Regions from separate parts of the Brotonthovivens ammoniilytica genome, predicted to be linked through region 2. Evidence: predicted binding sites of a transcription regulator. Region 2 holds the regulator's gene; each other region holds the start of a gene.

Region 1 (7,074 bases), 160 kb from region 2:
TTGGAATCAGCACCCAAAAGCTTCATGCCAGAGGTCCTATGGGACTTACAGCGCTTACCACTACCAAATATATCATTTATGGAAACGGCCAGATACGTCCATAAGAGTATAAAAATAAAAAAAGAACATTTCCGGCAAAACCAAAGGCTTCAACAGCTCTAAGTTTTTTTGGAAATGTTCTTTTTGACTCTATAGGAAATACTGTGTTGTGATAAAGCTGAAAAATACCGATTCCTATAGAGTCAAAAAAAACGCTCCGCTGATGATCGCACTGCGGCGGAATGGAGTCATGTCGCAAGAGCGACCCGCCGCAGGCGGAGAATCCTGCCGTGGCAGGATTCTTTTTTAAAAAAAAATTATGCTCCCGACAGGAAGCGAAAAATTTCCTCTGTATTATTTGAGGGAATATCAATCCAGTAAACCGGTTCGTGGATGTCATTTAGATAATGGGCATCAGAAGAACATAAAATACGGCATCCCTCCAGATACGGATAGGATTTTTGAAAAGTACTTTTCTTTTGAAGATCATGAAGCTCTGCCGTTTTAAAGGTACTGTCCGGGGGAATAAAGCCCAGATTGCTGATGAGACTGTTGGATGGTTTGTCTATATGTGCCGGTATCATAATTCCTCCAAACCCATTTAAAATACCGGGAAGATCTGAGAAACTAATGGGGACTGCAGAAATCAGCAGTTTATCCAGTACGCCCTCTGCCTGGTCTTTTGTATTATAAATCAGCTGATTTCCAAAAAGCATAGGGTTATTTGGAATATCTGGAAGCTTTTCATATACAAACCGGTCAAACTCCATTGCCTGATTTAGAGATGAAAAAAAGCAGAGCACATGCACCTCTTCTTCTGTACAAAGTTCCATTCCGGGAATCACACTGATGCCATAGTCTTTTGCAGCCTCTGTGAGGGCGGGGCAGTTGCGGCAGGTATTGTGGTCTGTTAAAGCGATAGCCTTAAGTCCGATAATAGATGCCATACCGGCGATATTAGCAGGGGTCATATCGTCACTGCCGCAGGGGGACAGACAGGAGTGCAGGTGAAAGTCATAAGATATCTTCATGGTGGTTTAACTGCTGATAGATCCACAGAGCAGCAGGGAAGATGGCATCTTTGGTTCTTAAAAGAGTAATTCCTTCTGAGCGGGCCTTCAGCTTCATGTTTTCATCAATATTGACAGCTCCGCATAAAATTACACATCCGGCCTCTGTCAAAGATGCTACAGCCAGGGTATTCATATTTCCCATTACGGTACACCAGGCACATCCTGCAGGCGCGTTTCCCATAGCTATACTTAAAAGATCACAGCAGTACGGTTCTGTTAAAGTACGCTGCAGATTTGTTCCTTCATTAATTATTTCAAATTTATTTGTTGCAATCAGTTCCTGTATGGTCATTTTTTTCCTCCTTGAATAATGGACTTGCTTTTAATGCATCGTATTGATCTCTCATAAGATAAATACAATCTTCCTCCTGGGCGGAATTTTTCCCTGTAATAATGTCTTCGGCAAGTGCCCGGCAGGTAGGGGCCCCGCAGGCCCCGCAGTCAAGACCCGGCAGAGCTTCTAAAAGACGTTCAACAGCAGATAATTTTGCAAAGCTTTCCGTCATATTTGAGCCTAATTGGTAAACCGGTTCAAAATCCACGGCTTTGTTCCAGAAAATATCTTCTGGTGAAAAGTCTTCTTCAAAATTGCTGGCTCTGGATTTGGATACCTGCATGTATTTATTCAGCTGTTTGATTTTTGCTTTTGCAATATACGGATTTTCAACGGTCAGAACCCCTCCCACACAGCCGCCGCTGCAGGCAGTCAGTTCAATAAAAGCCAGCCTGGCCTGAAACTTTTCATCTTCTAGATCTTCTAAAACCTGAATTACATTTTCAATGCCGTCGGCAGCAAGATAATTATTGATCAGTGTTCCGGCAGCTTCTCCGCCGCTGATTCCCCAGCCTACACCGATTTTGCCGGATATGGAAAGGGGTTTGACATTTTTTTCGGCATTTTTCATGTGGGAGAGCAGTTCTGGATAAATATCTTTGATTGACAGCACTGCGTCCACATGACTGTGTTCTATCCCCAGAGGTTCCCGGATAAAGGTAGCCTTAGAGGGACAGGGGGAAATGAAGATAATTCCAATCTGACTGCTTACCAGGCCGGAATCCCGGAGCGCCTTTTTGCGGGCCAGCATTGCGGCTGCTTCCATAGGCGGTAGAATAGGCAGCAGATGATCAATGAGATTTGGAAAACGAACCCGTATCAATCTTTCAATGGTGGGACAGGCAGTGCTGATTAACGGCCACTGTTTTTCGTGAGTCTGAATATATTTTCTTGTGGCTTCTGAGACAAGTTCGGCTGCTCCGCTGACTTCAAACACATCATCAAATCCCATCTCTAACAGTGCTGTGAGAATAATATCAATATCAGAAAGATGGTTAAACTGGCTGTATAGTGTAGGAGCCGGTATAGCTACCGTGTATTCATACTGACTTAAAATATCCAATCTGTCATGCTTGGTCATTTTTGCATGATGGGGACAGCGGCGGATACATTCCCCGCAGTCGATGCAGTATTCGCTCATAATATGCGCCCGCCCATTATGTACACGGATTGCCTGTGTGGGGCAGCGTTTAATACAATTCAGACATCCCCTGCACCGTTCTTCATTCAGATAGACAGAGTGAAAAAATTTATTCATGAAAGTTACATCCCCTTATTTACACTTAGAAATTAATTGTCATTGTAACAGTGGTACCCACCCCCACTGTGGAGGAAACATCCATTTCATCAGATGCCCGTTTCATATTTGGTAGTCCCATGCCTGCGCCAAATCCCAGACTTACAATCTCGTCGGGAGCGGTGGAGTAGCCTTCCTCCATAGCCTGTTCAATATTTTTGATGCCGGGCCCGGAATCCTTTAAGATCATGGTCAGCTTTTCCGGATATACATCTACATCAATGACGCCCCCGTTGGCATGGATGATCATATTAATTTCTCCCTCGTACATTGCGATGGCAACTCTGCGGACGATATCCGGCTGAATCTGCATCAGCTTTAACTTACTTTTGATATCGCTGCTGGCTTCCCCGGCCCGGGTAAAATCCTCACCGTCTACTTCATATTTAAAGTGAATTTTATTTTCCATTTTTAATATTACCTCCGCGTATTCCAGCCTGATAAAGCAATCCGCTGGTTTCAAACATTGTCAGCTCTGTGCCAAGTACTGTAATCCCAAGCTTCTCCGCCAGCGAAATGGCAGTATCTGCAGGTCTCTTTCCCCTGACATATAATACGCAGCCAATATCAAGCATCTCCGCAGTGCGTATAGTCTGCGGATTGGCAAGACCTGTAATCAGCATCATATGCCGCTGGGCATAGGCCAAAACATCACTCATCATATCGGAGCTGAAGGCGTACTGTATATTCAGCCCGGAATTTTCGGATGGCGTAAGCAGGCTGGCGTTTACAATAGTTTTGATTTCACAAATGCGCATAAGCTTCTCCTTTGAAAATATGTAACCATTCAATTATATATGGAATGAGTAGATACAAAAATAAAATACATGAAATCAATTTATAGACAAATTTTATTGCTTAGTATAGCACAAAAATTGTGTACTTTCAACAAAACACATTTGTTATTTTTATAACAAACATACAAGTGTATGGGAATTAATACAATTAAACAAAAAGAGGGCGCAAAAATAGACAATTTTTGTTCGCATACACGATTGAAAGTTGTGTAGTATGATGATAGGATAATACGTATAGTGTATTAATTTTTGTACACTACGAAATAGGAGGGATAATTTTGGAAAAAACAAAGATGGTTCCATTTAATGGAACAAAGGAGCAAGAGGAAAGTCTGCGCCAGGTTATCGAAGAGCTGAAAAATGATAAGGGATCTTTAATGCCGATTATGCAGAAGGCGCAGGATATATACGGATATCTTCCGTATGAGGTACAGAAAATAATTTCAGATGAAATGGATGTTCCATTGGAAAAAATATATGGAGTGGCAACATTTTATTCTCAGTTTAATCTTTTCCCAAAGGGAAAATACAAAATTTCTGTCTGTCTTGGAACTGCCTGTTATGTAAAAGGTTCCGGTGATATTTACAACAAGTTAATGGAAACACTTGGAATTGCCGGAGGAGAATGTACATCTGACGGAAAGTTTTCACTGGATGCCTGCCGCTGTATTGGAGCCTGCGGACTGGCACCTGTTATGATGATAAATGATGAAGTATATGGACGTCTGACAGTGGAAGAGATTGATGGAATTCTCTCAAAATATGAATAATGCTGCCGGAAATTTCTTTAAATATTCTTGATATTGCGCAAAACTCCATACGCGCAGGGGCATCTCTTATTGAGATTTTTTTACATATTAAGTCTGCAGAGCACACACTTTCTGTTGAGATTAAAGATAATGGCTGCGGTATGAGCGCTGAGCAGATTGCTAAGGTTACAGATCCGTTTTACACCTCCAGGACAACAAGGCGTGTTGGGCTGGGGATTCCATTTATCAAACAGTCGGCGGAATGTACCGGAGGAAGTTTTGTTATGAACTCTGTGGCAGGAGCAGGAACCTGCGTATCTGTGTTATACCATCTGAATCATATAGACTGTATGCCTCTGGGCAATATTTCAGATACCATTCTAATGCTTGTTACCTCTTATGAGGACCTGGATTTTATTTACCGGTATGAGATAGATGACGTGGGATTTGAACTGGATACCAGACAGATGCGGGAAATTCTTGGAGGGGTTTCCTTTTCTCAAGGAGATGTAAGAGAATTTATCAAAGGATATTTAGAAGATAATAAAAACGAAGTAGATGCAAAATTCCATGAATGATAGGGAGGATTTTATGAAATCACTGGAAGAATTAAGAGCGATCAGAGAAAAAATGCAGGGAAACATTGGTTTCCGTTCTGAAAATAGTAATGATACCCGGGTTGTTGTGGGTATGGCTACCTGTGGAATCGCCAGCGGTGCAAGACCGGTTCTGACAACATTATCAGATGAGGTTCAGAAACGCCAGCTTGAACATGTAAAAGTATCTCAAACCGGCTGTATCGGGTTATGTCAGTATGAACCCATTGTAGAGATCTATGAGCCGGGAAAAGAAAAAGTTACATATGTAAAAGTAAATCCGGAAAAAGCGCTTGATATTTTAGAGCAGCATGTAATACGGGGACAGGTTGTGGATCAGTATATGCTGCACACAGATGAAAATATTTAAAATGGAGGTTTGGTGACTATGTATCGTTCACATGTATTAATCTGCGGTGGTACTGGTTGTACTTCATCGGGAAGTCAGCAGATCATCCGGGTATTAAAAAATGAGTTAAAAAATCATAAACTTCAGGATGAAGTTGCAGTAGTAAAAACAGGCTGTCATGGTCTGTGCGAAGAGGGCCCTATTATGGTGGTCTATCCGGAAGCAATCTTTTACTCCAGAGTAAGACCGGAGGATATTCCGGAAATTGTTTCTGAACATTTGTTAAAAGGCCGTCCGGTAGAACGCCTTGTCTACCATGATGCAGAAATTCCAGAAGGAATCCGGTCAATTAATGAGACTGCCTTTTATAAAAAACAGCATCGTGTCGCTTTGAGAAACTGCGGTGTTATTAACCCAGAAGAAATTGATGAATATATCGGTACCGGCGGCTATGAAGCATTAGGAAAGGTACTTACAGGAATGTCTCCGGATGAAGTAATTCAGACAATTCTGGATTCCGGTTTAAGAGGCCGCGGCGGTGCAGGCTTCCCTACCGGTTTAAAATGGAAATTTGCTTCCGGTAACAGAGGAAACGTGCAGAAGTATGTCTGTTGTAATGCGGACGAAGGTGATCCGGGAGCATTTATGGACCGTTCCGTACTGGAAGGGGATCCTCATGTAGTAATTGAGGCCATGACAATTGCCGGTTATGCAATCGGCGCTTCCCAGGGATATATTTATGTCCGTGCCGAATATCCAATTGCTGTAGAGCGTTTGAAAATTGCTATTAACCAGGCTAGAGAATACGGTCTGTTAGGAAAAGACATTTTTGGTTCCGGATTTGATTTTGATCTGGATTTAAGACTTGGTGCAGGCGCATTTGTCTGCGGGGAAGAGACTGCCCTGATGACTTCTATTGAAGGAAACCGCGGCGAGCCACGTCCAAGACCTCCGTTCCCGGCAGTAAAAGGTCTGTTCGGATGTCCTACTATTTTAAATAACGTGGAAACCTGGGCCAACATTCCACAGATTATTTTAAACGGACCAAAGTGGTTCGCATCTATGGGTACAGAAAAGTCAAAAGGCACCAAAGTATTTGCTCTTGGCGGCAAGATTAATAATACCGGTCTTGTGGAAATTCCTATGGGTACAACCCTGCGTACCGTAATTGAAGAAATCGGCGGCGGAATTCCAAACGGAAAACGTTTTAAAGCGGCTCAGACCGGCGGTCCGTCCGGCGGATGTATCCCGGCAGAGCATTTTGATATTCCAATTGACTATGATAACCTTATCAGCATCGGCTCTATGATGGGCTCCGGTGGTCTCATTGTTATGGATGAAGATACCTGTATGGTAGATATCGCAAAATTCTTCCTGCAGTTTACGGTAGATGAATCCTGCGGTAAATGTACGCCGTGCCGTGTGGGAACCAAACGTCTGCTGGAGATTTTAGAAAAGATTACAAGCGGAAAAGGTACGCCGGAAGATATTGATAAAATGGAAGAGCTTTGTTATTACATAAAAGATAATGCATTATGTGGTCTTGGCCAGACAGCGCCAAACCCGGTATTATCGACTCTGCGTTACTTTAGAGATGAATATATGGCTCATGTTGTAGATAAAAAATGTCCGGCAGGTGTGTGTAAAAATCTGCTTACTTATAAAATTGATTCTTCAAAATGTAAAGGCTGTACGTTATGTGCCCGCAACTGTCCGGCTGACGCCATTGCCGGAAACATCAAAGAACCTCATATTATCAGTGTTGACAAATGTATCAAATGTGGTACCTGTCTGGATAAATGTCGTTTTGGTGCTATTTACAAGGAATAATGGAGGAATC
Region 2 (7,074 bases):
ACACCGGTGAGAGAAGCTCTGCGCCAGCTGGAGCTTGAGGGACTGGTATCCATGATTCCCAACAAAGGGGCAAAGGTAGTGGGATTTACTCCCCAGGATATTTACGATATTTATGAGATCCGCTCTATGCTGGAGGGGCTTTGCGCCAGAAGGGCAGCAAAAAATGCTGCACCTGATCTGATTGCTGAGCTTGAGGAAATTATTTATCTGACAGATTTTCACGCAAAAAGAGGTCATGGAAAGCAGGTGTTTGAGCTGGATAACAAATTCCATGAGAAGCTGTATGAGGCCTGTGGCAGTAAAATACTGGCAAATCTGCTGCATGATTATCATCATTATGTACAAAGTGTGCGTAAAATATCTCTGACATCTCAGGAGCGTTCTGTAAAATCTACTGCGGAGCATGGGGCCATTGTAGAAGCCATCAAAGAACATAATGAAGAAAAAGCGCAGCGCCTGGCAAATAACCACATCATGAATACAATGAAAAATATTGAGTATTACGGATGGGAAAATATTGCAAAAACAGAAGGACAATAAGGAGGATATTTTCAAATGGACAAAATTAAAATGACAACACCACTGGTGGAGATGGACGGAGATGAAATGACAAGAATTCTCTGGCAGTATATTAAAGATGAACTGTTACATCCATTTATTGATTTAAAGACAGAATATTATGACCTTGGACTGGAATGCAGAAATCAGACTGATGATCAGGTAACCTTTGATTCTGCAAATGCAACTTTAAAATACGGAGTTGCTGTAAAATGTGCTACCATTACACCAAACGCTGCACGTATGGACGAATATGATCTGAAGGAAATGTGGAAAAGCCCAAATGGTACCATTCGTGCTATTTTAGACGGGACAGTTTTCCGTGCGCCTATTAAAGTAAAAGGGATTGAGCCCTGTGTAAAAAACTGGAAGAAACCAATTACCATTGCCCGTCACGCATATGGTGATGTGTATAAAGCTTCCGAAATGAAAATTCCGGGCGCAGGAAAAGCAGAATTGGTTTATACAGCGGAAGATGGAACTGAGACGAGAGAACTAATCCATGATTTTACTGGAGCAGGTATTATTCAGGGACAGCACAATCTCTGCAATTCCATTGAAAGCTTTGCAAGAAGCTGTTTTAATTATGCGTTAGATACAAAACAGGATCTGTGGTTTGCAACGAAAGATACCATTTCCAAAAAATACGATCATACATTTAAAGATATTTTCCAGGAAATTTATGATAAAGAATATGATGAAAAATTCAAAGCGGCAGGTATTGAATATTTCTATACGCTGATTGATGATGCAGTTGCCCGTGTGATGAAGTCAGAAGGCGGTTATATCTGGGCATGTAAAAACTATGACGGTGATGTTATGAGTGATATGATTTCCTCGGCATTCGGTTCTCTGGCTATGATGACTTCTGTATTAGTATCTCCATCCGGAGTTTATGAATATGAAGCTGCTCACGGAACCGTACAGCGGCATTATTATAAACACCTAAAAGGTGAAGAAACATCTACAAACTCGGTAGCAACTATTTTTGCCTGGACGGGAGCCCTTAGAAAACGAGGGGAGCTTGACAATCTTAAAGAGTTAAGCGCTTTTGCAGATAAACTAGAACAGGCCTGCATAGATACTATTGAGAGCGGCAGTATGACAAAGGATCTTGCTTTGATTACGGAAATTGAACATCCAACAGTATTAAACAGTCTGGACTTTATAAAAGCAATCCGTACAAAATTAGAAGCATTATTATAAAAATGTATAAAACAGGCTCTAAAGCATCTGCTTTAGAGCTTCCTGTCTGTCTGCCAGAGCACATTCTGATTTAGGGGGACAAGTATGATATTATCCTGTCAAAACATTTGTAAATCTTTTGGTGTGGAAGATGTTTTGAAAAATGTTTCATTTGGAATTGAAGAATATGGAAAGGCGGCAATCGTAGGTGTGAATGGCGCCGGAAAATCCACACTTTTAAAAATTATTATGAACGAAATGTCCGCCGACGGCGGCAGCGTAATTCTGGCAAAAGGGAAAACCATCGGTTACCTGGCTCAGCATCAGGATATTTCCGGTGACAGGACCATATATGAAGAAGTGCTGGAAGGAAAACAGTATGTAATTTCTCTGGAGGCAAAAATCAGGGAAATGGAAGAGGCCATGAATCATTTCAAGGGCCGGGAGCTGGAAGAACATATGGAAGCTTACCATAAAGTGCTTCATGAATTTGAGGCTTTGGATGGGTATGCATATCAGAGCGAAGTATCCGGAGTTTTAAAAGGTCTTGGATTTGCAGAGGAAGAATTTACAAAACATATGGATGAGCTTTCCGGAGGGCAGAAAACCCGTGTATCACTGGCAAAGCTTCTGGTAACAAAGCCTGATATCATTCTTCTGGATGAGCCTACCAATCATCTGGACATTGGGTCTATTACCTGGCTGGAATCTTTTTTGATGAACTATAAGGGCGCTGTTGTAATTGTAGCTCATGACCGGTATTTTCTGGACCGGATTGTTACAAAGGTAGTGGAAATCAGTATGCATCAGTCCATGGTTTTTCAGGGGAATTACAGTGCGTATGCACAAAAAAAGCAGCAGGTGCGGGATGCACAGCTAAAAGCATACATGAATCAGCAGCGGGAAATTAAGCATCAGGAAGAAGTGATTGCAAAACTGAAATCCTATAACCGGGAAAAATTTGTAAAACGGGCGGAAAGCAGGGAAAAACAGCTGGAAAAAATAGAAGTGCTGGAACGTCCAAAAGAGGAGCATACGGAAATGAATCTCTCTTTGACCCCTGAAATTATCAGCGGCAATGATGTGCTGACAGTTGCGGGACTGGCAAAATCCTATGACGGAGCAGAGCTGTTTTCTGATATTGATTTTGAGATCAAACGCGGGGAGCGTGTGGCGCTGATTGGACAGAACGGAACTGGAAAAACAACCATTTTAAAGATTTTGAATGGTATGGTATCTGCAGATGCCGGTGAGTTTAAACTGGGTTCTAGAGTAAAAGTTGGATATTATGATCAGGAACATCAGGTACTTCATATGGATAAAACGGTATTTTCTGAGATTTCAGATGCGTATCCCAAGCTCACAGAGACGAGGATCCGGACCCTTTTGGCAGCTTTTTTATTTACCGGAGATGATGTTTATAAGCGGATCTTGGATTTAAGCGGTGGTGAGCGGGGGCGGGTATCCCTGGCAAAGCTGATGCTGTCTGAAGCAAATTTTTTGATTTTAGATGAGCCTACCAACCATCTGGATATTACTTCCAAGGAAATTTTAGAATCTGCGTTAAACCAGTATGAAGGCACGGTATTGTTTGTGTCTCATGATCGTTATTTTATAAACAAAACAGCTACCCGGATTTTAAATCTTACCGGAAAAATGGTGATTAATTATATTGGAAATTATGATTACTATCTGGAAAAGAAAGAGACGCTAGAACAGGTATATCTAAAAGAAGATACCGGCACAGCGGCAGCACAAAGCGGAGAATCCACCGGAAAAACAGACTGGAAGCAGCAAAAGGAGGAGCAGGCCCGCATAAGAAAAAGGGAAAACGAAATAAAAAAACTAGAAGAACAGATCGAAATCCTGGAGCAGCAGATTGCTGATATAGATGAAGCATTCTGTGATCCTGCCAATGCTTCCAATTCAGCAAAGCTTGGAGAACTCCAGAAAAAGCGGGACGAATTAGAGCTGAAACTGAATGAATGCTATGAAAACTGGGAAAGACTGTCTGAACAGGAATAAGCCTGTCAGTGATTTTTTGTGTGGAATTTTTCTTTCTGATCTGTCAAAAATGGAATGAATACAGACTATTTCTGGATTGATAAAAAATTGACAATAAATAAAAAACACTTTATAATACAATCATCTGAAACAAGAAAAGTATAACGAGTGGGAACAGACTTTCAGATAAGGGAGGAAATAACGTTGCAGAAAACAATATCGCAGGCAGTGATCCGGAGAATGCCGCGCTATTACCGCTATCTTGGTGAGTTAATTGACGCCGGTGTGGAGCGGATTTCGTCCAATGAACTCAGCAGCAGAATGAAGGTGACAGCGTCACAGATCAGACAGGATCTGAACAATTTTGGAGGATTCGGACAGCAGGGATATGGATATAACGTAAAATATCTGTACGAAGAAATTGGAAAAATTCTGGGACTTGACTGTCAGCATAATATTATTGTAGTAGGCGCAGGAAATCTTGGGCAGGCTCTTGCTAACTATGTGAAATTTGAGAAACGGGGATTTGTGATCACCGGTTTATTTGATATCAATCCGGCGCTGGCGGGTTTATCCGTTCGGGGGATTGAAATACATATGATGGATGAGCTAGAGGAGTTTGTTAAAAACCACAGAGTAGACATTGCGGCTCTTACAATGCCTAAAGAAAAGGCGGAAGCCTGTGCAGACCGTCTTGTGGAACTTGGGATTTCGGCAATCTGGAACTTTGCCCATCTGGACCTGGAGCTTCCGGAGGATGTGGTTGTAGAAAATGTTCATCTTTCTGACAGCTTGATGCAGCTGTCCTACAATATTGTCAGCAGACGGAACAGAGTATAAAAATATTTGTTTCTATTTTCATAAACAACAACGAAGCACAAAAACGCTTTGCCTTTTTCTGGCAGAGCGTTTATTGTATAGATAAGAATTTTTCGAAAATCGTCTGAGAGGGAATGGTATGAAATATTTATTAAACAGCAGGGAAATGAAGGCCTGCGATACAGGGACTATTGAGTATTTCGGCGTTTTGTCAGCTGTGTTAATGGAGCGTGCGGCGTTAAGTGTTATAGAGGAACTTGAGAACATCAAACTGGAATTTCAAACATGCCTGGTTGTCTGCGGAAGCGGAAACAATGGAGGAGATGGATTTGCCATTGCAAGATTATTGTATTTAAAAGGATATGATGTCTGTATTTTGTTTTATGGTTCGGAGGAGAAAGCCACGGAGGAGACCAGGCGGCAGATTGGCATTGTAAAAAAGTATAAGATACCGATTGTTTCTGAACTGCCCAAAGAATCTTACGATCTTGTAATTGACAGTCTCTTTGGTATTGGTCTTGCACGCAATCTGGAAGGACGTTATTATGAGCTGATTTTGCAGTTAAACCAGATGACGGGGGTTAAAATGGCGGTGGATATCCCTTCCGGTATCAATGCTGATAATGGGCAGATCATGGGGACTGCTTTCCGGGCAGATGTTACGGTTACCTTTGGATTTGCAAAAATCGGTCAGATTCTCTATCCGGGGGCACAGTATACAGGACGGCTGGCTGTGAAAGATATTGGAATTGACACTTATGGTTTTTTGGGAAGTTTTCCCAAAGTCAAAACATTAGGGCAGGAAGATTTAAGGATGGTGCCAAGGCGCCCGAAGGATGGAAATAAAGGAACCTTTGGTAAAATACTTATTATGGCAGGAAGCATTGATATGGCAGGAGCCGGCGTGCTGTCTGCCAGAGCCGCATATGCCGCCGGCGGAGGACTTGTGCGGATTTTTACTCCCAAGGAAAACCGGACAATTATGCAGACATTGGTTCCGGAGGCGGTTCTTACAACCTATGATACAAGAGCTGATGAAACAGAAAAAATAATAAGCTGTCTTGACTGGGCGGATGTAATTGTACTGGGACCAGGAATTGGAACCGGAGTGTTTTCAAAAAAAATGACGGAAACAGTGTTGAAGTACACAGAAAAAACGTGTATCGTGGATGCGGATGCTTTGAATCTAATGGCAGAAAATAAAGATATATTGAATACAACCGGGGCAGACCTGATTATAACGCCTCATCTGGGGGAAATGTCCCGTCTTGCAGGAATGACTGTGGCAGAAATCAAAGAAGATCTTTTGGGTACAGCCAGAAAATTTTCGGAGACATATCATATCATCACTGTTATAAAGGATGTCAGAACGATTACGGTTTTAAAGGATGGTACGGCCTATTTGAATCAGAGCGGGAACTCCGGTATGGCTGTGGCAGGATCCGGTGACGTACTTACAGGAGTGATAGCCGCGCTGGCAGCTCAGGGCTGTCCGCCGCGGATTGCTGCCCCTCTGGGGGTTTATATTCATGGACTGTCCGGGGATTTGAAAAAATCGGAGAAAGGGGAATATGGACTGCTTGCTTCGGATTTAACTGAAGGGGTCAGTCTGGTGTTGAAAGAAGGAATCAAAGAAAATGAAACATTATAAACGTGTATATGCCAGAATTGATCTGGATATGTTTGAACATAATTTGAGGGAAATTAAAAAAAATTTAAAGCCCGGTACAAAAATTACTGCTGTTATAAAGATGGATGCCTATGGACATGGGGCGGTTCCTCTGGCACAGCTGATGGAGCACATGGATGAGATCTGGGGGTATGCAGTTGCAACTGTTGATGAAGCGCAGATTCTAAGAAACCACCAGTTAAAAAAGCCTGTTCTTGTACTTGGCTATACTTTCCCGGAGCAGTATCCGCTGATGATAGAGCACGATATACGTCCCACGGTATTTTCTATGGAGATGGCACAGGAGCTTTCAAAAGCTGCGTCTTTTGCGGGCCGGGATGTGCGGGTTCATATAAAACTGGATACCGGTATGAGCAGAATCGGATATCAGATTACAAAAGAAGCAGCAGATGAGATTGCACAGATTGGGAAGCTTCCGCATATACTACTTGAGGGTATGTTTACGCATTTTTCCAAGGCCGATGAAAAAGATAAATCTTTTACCAGATTTCAATTCTCAGAATATAAAAAAATGGATGCCATGTTAAAAGAAAGAAACGTTATCATACCGGTTCTTCATGCATCTAACAGCGCCGGAATTATTGATTTCCCTGAGGCAAATCTGGATTTTGTCCGGGCCGGAATTATTCTTTACGGCTTATGGCCTTCTGATGAAGTGCAGAAAGAAAAAATTGATTTAAAACCGGTTCTTGCATTAAAGAGCCATGTGATTCATATAAAAGAACTGGAGCCTGGAAGAATTATCAGTTATGGTGGAACTTATGAGGTGAAACATAAGTCTGTAATTGCAACCATTCCAGTAGGATATGGAGATGGGT
Region 3 (7,074 bases), 410 kb from region 2:
TGGCACTGCTTGACCCTGAGCTGGTAGTCAGCGTCCCGGCAGCAGTTACAGCAGATACAGGAATGGATGTGCTGACACATGCTCTGGAAGCCTGTGCCTCAGAGAAAGCCTGCGATTTTGGCGATGCATTTGCAGAAAAAGCGGTGAAACTGATTTTTGATTATCTGGAAACTGCAGTGAAAAATGGAGAAAACCAGGATGCGAGAGAACGGGTGCACAATGCATCCTGCATGGCGGGCGTTGCATTCAACAGCACTTCACTTGGACTGTGTCATGGAATGGCACATGCCCTGGGGGCAAAATTTCATATTTCACACGGAAGAAGCAACGCCATGCTGCTTTCCCATATTATCGCTTATAATGCGGAAACGGCGGCGGAACGGTATACAAAGGCAGCGTCAGTTCTGGGGATTTCAAGTCCAACCGGAAAAACAGCTGCATTAAATCTTTCCAGAAAAGTAAAACAGCTGAGGGATAAGATTGGTATTCCGGAAAAAGTTACTTCTCTTGGTATTTCAAGAAAGGAATTTCTGGATGCGGTACCTGAAATGGCAGAAACTGCACTGAAGGATCCATGTACGGAAACAAACCCGAGAAAGCCGGTTCTGGCGGAGATTGAACAGATTTTTGCAAAACTGGTATAACAGATAAAAGAGGTACATAATATGGAAATGGATCACACTACATTCGACTGGACGCTGAATTATGATGAAATTGATTATATAATAGAAGGAACGCTGTCAATTATTAAAAACGGAAAGAAAGTGACGGCGGGACCAGGAGAAATTATACTGATTCCTCATGGTTCTTCCATACAGTTTCAGGTGGAGGAACATGCTAGATTTCTGTATATTACATATCCGGCTGACTGGGCAAATACAACTGAATAGAAATACGAAAGGAAGTATCCCTATAGTCAGGCACAAAAATGTGTTTTATGGGGATACTTTTTATGTCAGTGAATACTTTCTTTTTTGGTGAGAATATTGTATAGTCGATTAAGGAAAGAAATTTTGTAATTGAGAAGTAATCAGCAGTTGATACATACAGGTTAACTGAGGATACTATGAAAGGAAATAAAAATGATTATAATTGATTCTCATATGCATTCTTCTTTTTCTTCAGACAGTCAGGCGGATCCGGAAGAGATGATTAAGCAGGCAATTCATAAGCGTTTCCGCTATATCTGCTTTACGGATCATCTGGAGTATGACTATCCGGGGGGCCAGTTTCACTTGGATGTGGATCAGTATTTTAAAACACTGGGCCGGCTGAAAGAAAAATATGCTTCTGAAATCATATTGAATATCGGAGTGGAGCTTGGTCTGCAGCCCCATCTTAAGGCGCGGTTTGAGCAGCTGCTGTCTAAGTATTCTTTTGATTTTATTATTGGGTCTACACATATTGTTAACCGGATAGATCCTTATTACCCGGACTTCTTCTTGAATCGGACGGAAAAGGACGCATATGAGGAATATTTTGAATGTGTATATCAGAATGTACAGGCGTTTTCTGACTGTGATGTGCTTGGACATCTTGACTATGTGGTGCGGTACGGTCCAAACCGGAATCGTTTTTATACTTATGCAAAGCACAAAGACATTATAGATGAAATATTAAAGTATCTGATTGATCATGGAATCGGACTGGAGATTAACACCAGCGGATTCCGGTATGGCCTTGGGCACCCGTCCCCCCATGAAGACGTGCTGGAACGTTATCATGAGCTGGGGGGAGAAATTATAACCATCGGATCAGATGCCCACAGTCCGGAATATTTTTCTTATGAATTTACAAAAGCACAGAATATCCTGAAATCCTGCGGTTTTTCTTATTATACTTATTTTAAAGAGCGCAGGCCTGAATTTGTAAAGCTTTGATCCGGCAGCTCAACATATCTTTGTCAGTCTGTACAGAACAGATAGGTCAAAGGGGAAGGAATACCGGCGACCGTTTTGCGAAATAACAGTATTCCTTAAATCCGCAGTCCTGCAGAAGTTTGCCGGCTCTGTGAAAATTCCGGGCAATTTCTTCCGGTGAATGTGCATCAGAACCGGCGGTGATGATACGGCCGCCCAGCTCATAATATCGTTTCAGTATTTCCCGATGAGGATTTTCCTGTCTGCAGGCGGAAGAAAACCCGCCTGTATTTATTTCCAGGCCTTTTTCCATAGAAATTAGTTTTTTCAGGATATCGTCAATGAGTTTTTGGCAGGAAGGATAAGTATATGCCGGTACCGGCGGATTTCCATACCTTGTGACGTAATCCAGATGTCCATAGACGTCAAAGTCGCTGAAGCAGGATAGGTTTTCCAGGATGGAAGAGAAATATTTTATATATGCTTCCTCCTGGCTGATTCCGGAAAAGTATTCGCAGTAGTATGGGTCCATCCCCTGGGCAGTATGCGAGGAGGCAATGACAAAATCAAACGTATTGGAAGCAGTAATCTGACTGTGTATTTGGGCCAGATGAGGCTGCAGACCGATTTCGATACCGAATCCGATTGTAATCTGACTTTTATATTTTTGTTTCAGCCGGGGCAGACACTCTGCATATTCATCAAGAGAGAGTAAAAACAGCTCCGGCTCCTTTGGATAATCATAGTCCAGATGATCGGTAATACAGATACCGGAAAGACCAAGCTTTAGTGCCTGATGAATCATAAGCTCCGGGGCAGCGTCGCTGTCTCCGGAAAAGTTCGTGTGCATATGCGTGTCCCACAGCATAAAGGTTACCTCCTGTTTTCGTAAAAATGTTCTGAAATAACGAAGTATTTTTTCTGATACAAGTATAATATTTGGATATATTTCACATATTATCATAAGTGACACTGACGGATTTGTCAAAAACTGGATGAAGGCTATTTTTTTGATTGTAAAAAATGATTGAAAATATAGGCAGAAAAGAACATATAGTGAAAAAATTAACAAAGTTAAAAGTAACGATTAAAATCTATTGAATTTATAGTTTAAATTCGTTACAATAGTTTCAGATGGGTAATCACTCCAAAAGATTTTAAAAGTGACTGCTCAGACAAATAAAACATTCAAAATTCTAATTCTAGGAGGAATGAAACATGGCAGTAAAAGTAGCAATTAATGGTTTTGGACGTATCGGTCGTCTTGCATTCAGACAGATGTTTGGAGCAGAAGGTTATGAAATCGTGGCAATCAATGATCTGACAAGCCCGAAGATGCTTGCTCATTTATTAAAATACGATTCTTCACAGGGTAAATATGAGAAAGCAGACACAGTAACTGCCGGTGAAGATTCTATCACAGTTGATGGAAAAGAAATTAAAATTTATGCAGAACCAGACGCAAACAACTGCCCATGGGGAGCATTAGACGTAGATGTTGTACTAGAGTGCTCCGGATTTTATACATCAAAAGCAAAAGCTCAGGCTCATATCAATGCAGGTGCTAAAAAGGTTGTTATCTCAGCGCCGGCAGGAAATGATCTTCCAACGGTTGTTTTCAACGTTAATCATGAAACACTGAAAGCTGACGACACAATTATCTCAGCAGCTTCTTGTACCACTAACTGCCTTGCACCAATGACAAAAGCTTTAAATGATCTTGCACCAATCAAATCCGGTATTATGTGTACCATCCACGCTTACACAGGCGATCAGATGACACTTGATGGACCACAGAGAAAAGGTGATTTAAGAAGATCCCGTGCAGCAGCTGTAAATATTGTTCCAAACAGCACCGGTGCAGCAAAAGCAATCGGACTTGTTATTCCTGAATTATCAGGTAAATTAATCGGTGCAGCTCAGCGTGTTCCTACACCAACAGGTTCTACAACTATTTTAAATGCTGTTGTAGAAGGAAACGTAACAGTTGATGATATCAATGCAGCAATGAAAGCAGCTTCCGATGAATCTTTCGGATACAATACAGATGAAATCGTATCTTCCGATATTGTAGGTATGAGATATGGTTCCTTATTCGATGCAACACAGACAATGGTGCTTCCATTAGACAACGGAACTACACAGGTTCAGGTTGTTTCCTGGTATGACAATGAAAACAGTTATACAAGCCAGATGGTTCGTACAATTAAATACTTTGCTGAGTTAGCATAATCTGTTTTAATAACCATAAAAGGACAATATGGTAGACAAGCTTGAGGTCCGGCCTAAAGAGGGCCGGGCCTCTTTTTTATACAACAGGAAATGTTGTTTCTAGCTGTATAAAACGCTATGTGAGGAGGCACACTGGCACAAAGATGAAACTTGTCGTAAACCACCGCCCTCGGCGCGGGAATGTGCCGAGACACATTCTTTTTTAGGAGGAATTTCATGTTAAATAAAAAATCAATTGACGATATTAATGTAAAGGGATTAAAAGTGCTTTGCAGATGTGATTTTAACGTACCTTTAAAGGAGGGAAAGATCACAGACGAAAACCGTCTTGTTGCAGCTCTTCCCACAATTAAAAAACTCATGGCTGACGGAGGAAAAGTAATTCTTTGTTCCCATCTTGGAAAGCCAAAGGGAGAGCCAAAGCCGGAATTGTCATTGGCGCCGGTGGCAGTACGCCTTTCAGAGCTTCTGGGACAGGAAGTAAAGTTTGCGGCAGATCCGGAAGTCGTAGGTGCAAATGCAAAAGCAGCAGTGGATGCAATGAAAGACGGAGACGTTGTTTTGCTTGAAAATACACGTTACCGTGCAGAGGAAACTAAAAACGGAGAAGCATTCAGTAAAGATCTGGCGTCTCTTTGCGATGTATTTGTAAACGATGCCTTCGGTACCGCACACCGGGCACACTGCTCCAATGTCGGGGTGGCACAGCTTGTGGATACAGCAGTGGTAGGCTACCTGATGCAGAAAGAAATTGATTTCCTGGGCAATGCAGTTAATAATCCTCAGAGGCCATTTGTTGCAATCCTGGGCGGCGCAAAAGTAGCTGACAAATTAAACGTAATTTCAAACCTTCTGGAGAAATGCGATACGCTGATTATCGGCGGCGGCATGGCTTATACCTTCTTAAAAGCAAAGGGCTATGAGACGGGAGCATCTTTGGTAGACGATACAAAAATCGACTATTGTAAAGAAATGATGGAGAAGGCAGAGAAGCTTGGAAAGAAACTGCTTCTGCCGGAAGACACAGCCATTGCGGCAGTATTCCCTGATCCAATTGACGCAGGAATTGATGTATCTTATGTAGCAGCTGATAAAATTCCTTCCGATAAAATGGGTCTGGATATCGGACCGGTTACTTCAAAGCTTTACGCAGATGCAGTAGCCAGTGCAAAAACTGTTGTATGGAACGGACCTATGGGCGTATTTGAAAATCCGGTTCTGGCAAAAGGAACCATTGCAGTAGCAAAAGCTCTGGCGGAAACAGATGCAACAACCATTATCGGCGGCGGTGATTCTGCGGCAGCAGTAAACCAGCTGGGATTTGGCGATAAAATGACGCATATATCAACCGGCGGCGGCGCTTCCCTGGAATTTTTAGAAGGAAAAGATCTGCCGGGAGTTGTGGCAGCAAACGATAAATAATAAATAGAGATAAAATATAGGACAAAATTTAAAGACAAAATATAGAGACAAAAAGTCTGTGAGAGAAAGAAAATTCGGGAGGAATATTAGCATGGCCAGAAGAAAAATTGTAGCGGGAAACTGGAAAATGAACAAAACACCCAGCGAGGCAGTTGCCCTTGTAAATGAATTGAAGCCATTAGTAGCAAATGAAGAAGTAGATGTAGTATTCTGTGTACCGGCAATTGACATTATCCCTGCTATGCAGGCTGCAGAAGGCAGCAATATCTGTATTGGGGCTGAAAATATGTACTATGAAGAAAAAGGTGCTTACACAGGTGAAATTGCACCTGCAATGTTAGTAGATGCCGGCGTAAAATATGTAATTATCGGACATTCTGAGAGAAGAGAATATTTTGCGGAAACAGATGAGACGGTAAATGCAAAAGTATTAAAAGCATTTGAGCATAGTTTAACACCTATTATCTGCTGCGGTGAATCTCTGACACAGAGAGAGCAGGGAATTACTATCGACTGGATCCGCCAGCAGATTAAAATTGCATTTTTAAATGTAACAGCAGATCAGGCAAAAACAGCTGTGGTAGCTTATGAACCAATCTGGGCAATCGGCACCGGAAAGACAGCAACTACTCAGCAGGCGCAGGAAGTATGCGCAGCTATCCGTGCGTGCATCAGAGAAATTTACGATGATGCAACTGCAGAAGCAATCCGTATTCAGTACGGCGGATCTGTTAATGCAAAAACAGCTCCGGAATTATTCGCACAGCCAGATATTGACGGTGGTCTGGTTGGTGGAGCTTCTTTAAAAGCTGAATTCGGAGATATTGTAAACTATAACAAATAAGAATTAGAATAAGAATGTAAAACCAAAGCTCGAAAATAATTTATTTTCGGGCTTGGTGGTTTCTATGAGGAAATAGTATGAGTAAAAAACCTACAGTTTTAATGATTTTAGACGGCTTTGGCTTAAATGACAAACATCAGGCCAACGCAGTTTTTGAAGGGAAGACACCTGTCATCGACGGATTGATGAAAGATTATCCTTTTGTAAAAGGATATGCCAGCGGTCTGGCAGTAGGTCTTCCGGAGGGACAGATGGGAAACTCTGAAGTAGGCCATCTGAACATGGGAGCAGGCCGTATCGTTTACCAGGAGCTCACAAGAATTACCAAAGAAATTCAAGATGGTGACTTCTTTAAAAACGAGGCGCTGTTGAAAGGCATCGCCAATGTAAAGAAAAACAATTCTGCCCTTCATTTGTACGGCCTTTTGTCAGACGGAGGCGTGCACAGTCATAACACCCATCTGTACGGTCTTTTGGAACTTGCCAAAAGAGAAGGAATAAAAAAGGTATATGTTCACTGCTTTATGGACGGCAGAGATACTGCGCCCACATCCGGGAAAGGATTTATTGAAGAGCTGCAGCAGAAGATGAAGGAGATAGGTGTAGGAAAAATCGCTTCTGTTATGGGCCGTTATTATGTAATGGACCGGGATAACCGCTGGGAACGTGTGGAAAAAGCGTATCGTGCCCTGACCCTTGGAGAAGGAAACAAAGCTT

Evidence for each region. The regulator Rex, encoded in region 2, represses fermentation and respiration genes when NADH is low (regulators of the CRP and FNR family bind a similar motif). The targets are predictions, from matches to a motif close to ATTGTTAANTANTTAACAAT.
Region 1: a site for Rex is predicted at 3,642-3,661, ahead of OCV88_RS03030 (DRTGG domain-containing protein). Genes of this name have one in related genera too.
Region 3: a site for Rex is predicted at 2,913-2,932, ahead of gap (type I glyceraldehyde-3-phosphate dehydrogenase). Genes of this name have one in related genera too.

The regions. Positions count from the first base shown of each region.
Region 1 is NZ_JAOQJQ010000001.1:657,932-665,005, reverse strand. It holds gene OCV88_RS03055 (glutamate-5-semialdehyde dehydrogenase) at 1-104, shown strand, start outside; gene OCV88_RS03050 (PHP domain-containing protein) at 357-1,070, opposite strand; gene OCV88_RS03045 (hypothetical protein) at 1,054-1,404, opposite strand; gene OCV88_RS03040 ([Fe-Fe] hydrogenase large subunit C-terminal domain-containing protein) at 1,373-2,704, opposite strand; gene OCV88_RS03035 (ATP-binding protein) at 2,730-3,152, opposite strand; gene OCV88_RS03030 (DRTGG domain-containing protein) at 3,142-3,501, opposite strand; gene OCV88_RS03025 (NADH-quinone oxidoreductase subunit NuoE family protein) at 3,834-4,310, shown strand; gene OCV88_RS03020 (ATP-binding protein) at 4,310-4,867, shown strand; gene OCV88_RS03015 ((2Fe-2S) ferredoxin domain-containing protein) at 4,881-5,255, shown strand; gene nuoF (NADH-quinone oxidoreductase subunit NuoF) at 5,274-7,064, shown strand.
Region 2 is NZ_JAOQJQ010000001.1:495,183-502,256, forward strand. It holds gene OCV88_RS02250 (GntR family transcriptional regulator) at 1-540, shown strand, start outside; gene OCV88_RS02255 (NADP-dependent isocitrate dehydrogenase) at 556-1,764, shown strand; gene OCV88_RS02260 (ABC-F family ATP-binding cassette domain-containing protein) at 1,849-3,768, shown strand; gene OCV88_RS02265 (redox-sensing transcriptional repressor Rex) at 3,952-4,587, shown strand; gene OCV88_RS02270 (NAD(P)H-hydrate dehydratase) at 4,706-6,217, shown strand; gene alr (alanine racemase) at 6,204-7,074, shown strand, end outside.
Region 3 is NZ_JAOQJQ010000001.1:87,760-94,833, forward strand. It holds gene OCV88_RS00440 (1-propanol dehydrogenase PduQ) at 1-644, shown strand, start outside; gene OCV88_RS00445 (cupin domain-containing protein) at 666-890, shown strand; gene OCV88_RS00450 (histidinol-phosphatase HisJ family protein) at 1,083-1,880, shown strand; gene OCV88_RS00455 (histidinol-phosphatase HisJ family protein) at 1,927-2,727, opposite strand; gene gap (type I glyceraldehyde-3-phosphate dehydrogenase) at 3,078-4,091, shown strand; gene OCV88_RS00465 (phosphoglycerate kinase) at 4,308-5,513, shown strand; gene tpiA (triose-phosphate isomerase) at 5,605-6,357, shown strand; gene gpmI (2,3-bisphosphoglycerate-independent phosphoglycerate mutase) at 6,435-7,074, shown strand, end outside.